Oceanicoccus sp. KOV_DT_Chl: one gene and its partner. The protein of the gene in region 1 interacts with the protein of each later gene in a pairwise test. Links are inferred from orthologs where the notes say so. Each region holds a gene or a part of one and is shown in the gene's direction. Other genes may lie near its edges. The genes, in order: grpE and groL.

What was found.
Region 2: the proteins of grpE (region 1) and groL interact in binary tests that used the Escherichia coli proteins (3 or more experiments, as listed by UniProt). The link is inferred for Oceanicoccus sp. KOV_DT_Chl from one-to-one orthologs.

The regions. Positions count from the first base shown.
Region 1 is NZ_FQLF01000005.1:208,993-212,243, reverse strand. What follows is about bases 328-3,251. They hold grpE (nucleotide exchange factor GrpE), read left to right. Parts: upstream 328-1,454; coding sequence 1,455-2,048; downstream 2,049-3,251. Other genes in these bases: dnaK (molecular chaperone DnaK), read left to right, coding at 2,196-3,251; hrcA (heat-inducible transcriptional repressor HrcA), read left to right, coding at 328-1,232. Also shown: UNITIG_RS18330 (pyridoxamine 5'-phosphate oxidase family protein), read right to left, coding at 1-39; more of hrcA, read left to right, coding at 189-327. UniProt on the Escherichia coli protein: Participates actively in the response to hyperosmotic and heat shock by preventing the aggregation of stress-denatured proteins, in association with DnaK and GrpE. It is the nucleotide exchange factor for DnaK and may function as a thermosensor.
Region 2 is NZ_FQLF01000005.1:53,099-56,333, reverse strand. What follows is about bases 91-2,998. They hold groL (chaperonin GroEL), read left to right. Parts: upstream 91-672; coding sequence 673-2,325; downstream 2,326-2,998. Other genes in these bases: UNITIG_RS17570 (SDR family NAD(P)-dependent oxidoreductase), read left to right, coding at 2,766-2,998; UNITIG_RS17580 (co-chaperone GroES), read left to right, coding at 324-617; UNITIG_RS17585 (FxsA family protein), read left to right, coding at 91-140. Outside these bases: more of UNITIG_RS17585, read left to right, coding at 1-90; more of UNITIG_RS17570, read left to right, coding at 2,999-3,235.

The DNA.
Region 1 (3,251 bases):
CCAAGGGGTTTCCTCTAGCCACGGGTGGGCAAAACTCATTGTGTGATCCTTTATTAAATTATTGTTTAGGTGGGCTGGATTGTTACATGAATCAGCTGCCGCGTTGCGGAGCTTTTAACATCTTTACATGCGGTCCATTTTTATCGTTTACTGACAATATAGTAGTAGCTTTGAAGAGAGGATTAGCTATGAGCACCGAGATCGTCAGCGAGCGGGCACAAGTGCTGTTAAAAACGCTAGTGCAGCGCTATATCCGCGATGGTCAGCCGGTGGGTTCGCGCAGTTTATTGGAGGATTCCGGTCTGGCGGTCAGCCCGGCCACCGTGCGCAATGTCATGTCAGATTTGGAAAGCATGGGCTTTATTACTTCCCCGCATACCTCGGCAGGGCGCATACCGACGACGCAAGGTTACCGTTTATTTGTCGATAGCTTGTTAACCATGCAGCCAATCAATGCCCATGCCTTACAAAGTCTGGAGCAACAGTTGGACCCCGATAAAAGCAGTAAGGAGCTAGCCCAAACCGCTTCAAAATTATTATCAACGATCACCTCACAGGCGGGGTTGGTCAGCGTGCCCAAACCGAAGAAACAGGCATTGCGGCAGGTTGAGTTTTTACCGCTCTCGGGTAATCGGGTGTTGGTGATTTTAGTGATCAATGAGCGTGAGGTAGAAAACAGGGTGCTTCACACGCATCGCGAGTACACCGCAGTGGAGTTGCAACGGGCGACAGCCTTAATCAATCAGCGTTACGCCGGGCAAAGTTTGGGGCAGGTGCGGCGCTCGGTGCTGGCCGCTATGCAGCAGGATAAGGATTCTATTGATAGTTACTTGCAAACGACGCTGGATTTGGCCAGCCAAACGTTCACCGAGGATGCCGATGCCAGCGACACCGATTATGTGGTGGCTGGCGAAGGGCAGTTGGTGGGCATGAGCTCCGCGGAAGATATTGGTCGTTTACAGGGCCTGTTTGAAGCCTTTGAACAAAAGAAGGATATTCTGGAATTGGTCGATCGCAGTATTCAGGCGCAGGGCATTCAGATCTTTATCGGTGAGGAATCGGGCTATGACATGCTCGGCGGGTTTAGTCTGATCACCGCGCCCTACCAGGCTGATGGGGATAATCTGGGGGTGCTTGGCGTTATTGGTCCCACCCGGATGGCCTATGAGCAAGTAATTCCCATCGTTGATGTCACAGCGCAAATGCTGAGTTTGGCGATGAAGAAGTCCTGAGTCTGACTGGCGAAGGTTTATATTACGCTTAAATTGCAAAATCAGGGCCTCTCTTGCCTCTCGTTTTCTATTCTAACTCATTGAATATATTGGTTTTTCCTCTATTATTTCCGGCCCGCAAATAATCCCCTTGAATTAAACACCTTTGCCCCCATATAGCAGGGCAGTAACGCCAGCGTGCTGGTTGATTTAAAACCTGAACCTGTAGGATTGGAGAGCACAGTGTCCAACGAAGAACAAACTAACCCTGAAGTAGAAGAACTAGTGGATGAGATTGCCGCAGATGATGCTGAAGTGAATGCCGCTGAAGCTGAACAGGCGCAAAGCCCGGAAGCGCAAATAGAAGAGCTGCAAGAGCAGCTGGCTAAAACCAAGGATGACGCTTTGAGAACGCTGGCCGAAGCGCAGAATATCAAGCGCCGCGCCGAGCAGGACATAGACAAAGCCCGTAAATTTGCGCTGGAGAAATTTTCTACCGACCTGTTAGCGATCGCCGATAACCTGCAGCGTGCAGTGGATGCCGCTGACAAAGACAATGAGTCGTTAAAGCCGCTGGTCGAAGGTGTTGAGCTGACCCAAAAAGCCTTGAATGACACCTTTGCCAAACATGGTGTACTGAAAGTTGACCCCATAGGCGAACCATTTGACCCCACCTTTCACCAAGCGATTTCAATGGTTGAAAACCCTGATGTCGAACCTAATACCGTGACTATGGTGATGCAGACTGGATATACCTTGAACGAGCGCTTGCTGCGCCCAGCGATGGTGATGGTATCGAAGGCCGCTCCAGCTGCCTCGGTTGACGAGCAGGCTTAACGGTCCGCTGTTATAAGGGCTGATTTTTAAACAATTTGTGGTAAATGCGGGCTTGAATAATTTGGCTTCGCACCCATATAGACAACAACTGAATTGAAACGCTGATGTTAATGATGATCAGCAATGAAGAGTAACTGGAGAACAACAATGGGTAGAATTATTGGTATTGACCTCGGCACCACCAACTCCTGTGTGGCAGTGTTAGATGGTAAAAGCAGTAAAGTAATCGAGAACGCTGAGGGCGATCGCACCACACCTTCTATTATTGGTTATACCGAAGATGGTGAGATTCTGGTTGGCCAGAGTGCCAAGCGTCAGGCGGTCACCAATCCACATAACACCTTATATGCAGTTAAGCGTTTGATCGGCCGCAAATTTAAAGATGATGTGGTGCAAAAAGACATCGGCATGGTGCCTTATAAAATCGTTGCAGCCGATAACGGTGATGCCTGGGTTGAAGCGCGCGGCAAGCGTATGGCTCCACCACAAGTGTCTGCTGAAGTATTGAAAAAAATGAAAAAAACCGCTGAAGAATATCTGGGCGAACCAGTGACTGAAGCCGTAGTCACTGTACCTGCTTACTTCAACGATTCGCAGCGTCAGGCCACTAAAGATGCCGGTAAAATCGCGGGTCTGGAAGTTAAGCGCATTATCAACGAGCCAACGGCGGCAGCGCTGGCTTATGGTATGGATAAAGCACAGGGCGATCGCACTATTGCCGTATACGATCTAGGTGGTGGTACCTTCGATATTTCTATTATTGAAATTGCTGAAGTAGATGGCGAGCACCAGTTTGAAGTGCTATCTACCAATGGTGACACGTTCCTGGGCGGTGAAGATTTCGATATGCGCTTGATCGAGTATTTGGCCGCTGAGTTCAAAAAGACTAACGGTATGGATCTGAAAGGCGATCCATTAGCGATGCAGCGCCTAAAAGAAGCGGGCGAAAAAGCCAAAATTGAATTGTCTTCTTCGCAGCAGACTGAAGTGAACCTGCCTTATATTACTGCGGATGCGTCTGGTCCCAAGCACTTGGTTGTGAAACTAACTCGCGCCAAATTAGAATCCTTAGTAGAAGATTTAGTGGCCAGAACAATAGAGCCGTTGAAAGTCGCATTAAAAGATGCCGGTTTATCTACCAGTGAAATTAACGATGTCATTCTGGTTGGTGGCCAAACGCGTATGCCACTAGTACAGGCTAAA
Region 2 (3,235 bases), 160 kb from region 1 along the record:
AGCAAGGTGCCGGTTTTCAGCGCCCCGCCGGCAGCGGGACTACCTCAGACCAGCCATTTACTGCCAGAAAGCATTTTAGCGACTCCTCCTCACGGCTTTCAGGCGATGTGCTGGATGGCGAGTATCGTCGAGATGATTAAGTAACCTGTTGTTTTTATTGTACAAATTATTGTTTTTAGCACTCTTTTGTATTGAGTGCTAAAAAAACTCTGTTGCACCCTTGATATACCTTTTTCCTACCCCCATATACCGTTGCATCCCGGGTTGTTCCGGATATTTTAACAATTCATAACCATTAACTTAGATTTTGGAGAACGACCAAAATGAACATTCGTCCCTTATACGATCGCGTTGTCGTACGTCGCAATGAAGAGGAAGCTACCTCGGCAGGCGGCATCGTGTTAACTAGCTCAGCTAAAGAAGTGCAGAACCGTGGTGAAATTGTTGCCGTAGGTGATGGTGCTGTACTTGAAAGCGGTGAATTACGTGCTTTGCAAGTTAAAGTAGGTGATAAGGTTATCTTCGCTCAGCACATGCACGGTGCAATCACTATTGAAGAAGACGGCGCTGACTACATCATCATGTCAGAAAGAGACATCGCTGGCGTTATTGCATAAGCGCAATAACGACCTCGGCAATTTCAATCTTACTTATTATAGTTAAAGGAAAAAGATCATGGCTAAGCAAGTAAAATTTGGTGACGAAGCTCGCCAAAAAATGCTATCCGGCGTTAACATTCTGGCTAACGCAGTTAAAACTACTCTGGGACCTAAAGGTCGTAATGTTGTACTGGATAAAGCGTTCGGTGCACCTACTGTGACTAAAGATGGCGTATCAGTAGCTAAAGAAATCGAGCTGGAAGACAAGCTTGAGAACATGGGCGCGCAGATGGTTAAAGCCGTTGCGTCAAGAGCATCTGATGATGCCGGTGATGGTACTACTACTGCTACAGTATTAGCTCAGGCAATCGTTAACGAAGGTCTGAAATCAGTGGCTGCTGGTATGAACCCAATGGATCTTAAGCGCGGTATTGATCAAGCGGTTACTGCGGCTGTTGCTGAAGTTCAGAAGATGTCTACGCCATGTGCTGACGGTAAAGCGATTGCACAGGTCGGTAGTATTTCTGCTAATAGCGATGTGCAAGTAGGTGACATCATTGCTGAAGCAATGGAAAAAGTAGGCAAAGAAGGCGTTATCACTGTTGAGGAAGGTAATGGTCTGGAAAATGAATTAGACGTCGTAGAAGGTATGCAGTTTGACCGTGGTTACCTGTCGCCTTACTTCATTACCAATTCAGAAAATATGTCGGTTGAGCAAGAGTCGCCATACATCCTTTTAGTCGACAAAAAGATTTCCAATATCCGCGAATTACTTCCTGTACTAGAGCAAGTTGCTAAAGCGGGTCGTCCTTTAGTGATCGTTGCTGAAGATGTTGAAGGCGAAGCGTTAGCCACATTAGTCGTTAACAATATGCGCGGTATTGTTAAAGTGTCAGCGTGTAAAGCACCTGGTTTTGGTGATCGTCGCAAAGCGATGTTAGAAGATATCGCTATTCTGACTGGCGGTACTGTGATTTCTGAAGAGGTTGGTTTAGAGCTAGAAAACACTACTCTTGAACACTTGGGTACTGCCAAGCGCTTCACTATGGATAAAGACAACTCTGTGATCGTTGATGGTGCGGGTAATGCTGCTGCTATTCAGGATCGTGTTGCCGCTATCCGTGTGCAGATCGAAAACACGACTTCTGACTACGACCGTGAAAAATTACAAGAGCGTGTTGCTAAATTGGCTGGCGGTGTTGCAGTCATCAAAGTTGGCGCTGCTACTGAAGTAGAAATGAAAGAGAAGAAAGCCCGTGTTGAAGATGCCTTGCATGCAACTCGTGCGGCAGTAGAAGAGGGTGTGGTACCTGGTGGTGGTGTGGCATTGGTTCGCGCGCTACAAGCCATTGAAAACTTGACCGGTGCTAATGAAGACCAGACTGTTGGTATCAACCTGGCCCGTCGCGCAATGTCTGCGCCACTGCGTCAAATCGTTGATAACGCTGGTGAAGAGTCGTCAGTGGTCTTGGATAAGGTAATGCAGGGCGAGGGTAACTTCGGTTACAACGCCGGTACTGGTGAGTATGGCGATATGATTGCTATGGGTATCCTTGACCCAGCTAAAGTAACGCGTACTGCGCTACAGGCTGCAGGCTCCATTGCCGGTCTGATGATTACTACTGAAGTAATGATTGCTGATATACCCGTAGATGCGGGTGCTGCACCAGCAATGCCTGATATGGGCGGTATGGGCGGTATGGGCGGTATGGGCGGTATGATGTAAGGCGTAAGCTTTATGTTAGCTGCCTGAGTTTTGTTACTCAGCACAATAAAAAGCCCTGACAGTAATGTCGGGGCTTTTTTTTAGGCCCAGATACGGGGTATGAGTGACTTCAATAGATCTAGCCCTTACTGAATTGTACAGTAGGTAAATATTTGGACGAAAAAAACGGTAATGGCCGGTAGGAATAGCGCAGGCAATATTAGTTTACAGTCTCGTTTAACTATTGAGCATCCACGCGAAGGGGCGGCACACTGTACCCGCACAACATATTGCTTATCTTAAAAGACTATTGGAGCTGTGCCGTCTTGAGGTGGCAGTCGCTGATATACCTGCCTAACAGATCCGGCTAGGTAGATGATACGTAATACGAAGAGTTTTCGAAGAATAATTATCGGATTTGTTCGACATACATCGGCATATCCCCGGCAAGGACTACTGTTATGTATAACACGTTAAAATGCACTTTTCGCAGCCTGATATCGCCCGTGATATTCGTTTCCATTCTGATCGGGTCGTTGCTTCCTGTGGGTAGTCACGCAGGCCTTCACTTAAGTAAAGAGCCACTTAAAAGCAAGCTACCTCCCGCCAAAGTTATCCCCGCTGATGCAGAGTATATCCCTACGGTGTTGGTCACTGGGTCAAACCGGGGTATTGGTTTAGAGCTTGTTAAACAGTTTGCTGCCAATGGCTGGAATGTTATCGCCACTGCCCGTAAGCCACAAAAGGCGATAGCGCTGAATAAACTCGCAAAAGGCAACGACAAGTTTACTGTCGTTCAACTTGATGTGACCAATGCCGATTCTATCGCTGCCATGGCCAAGATACTTCAAGGCCAGCCGATTGATGTATTGTTGAATAATGCAGGTGTCTATGGCAATAAAGAGAAACAAAACATCGATGTACTTGATGC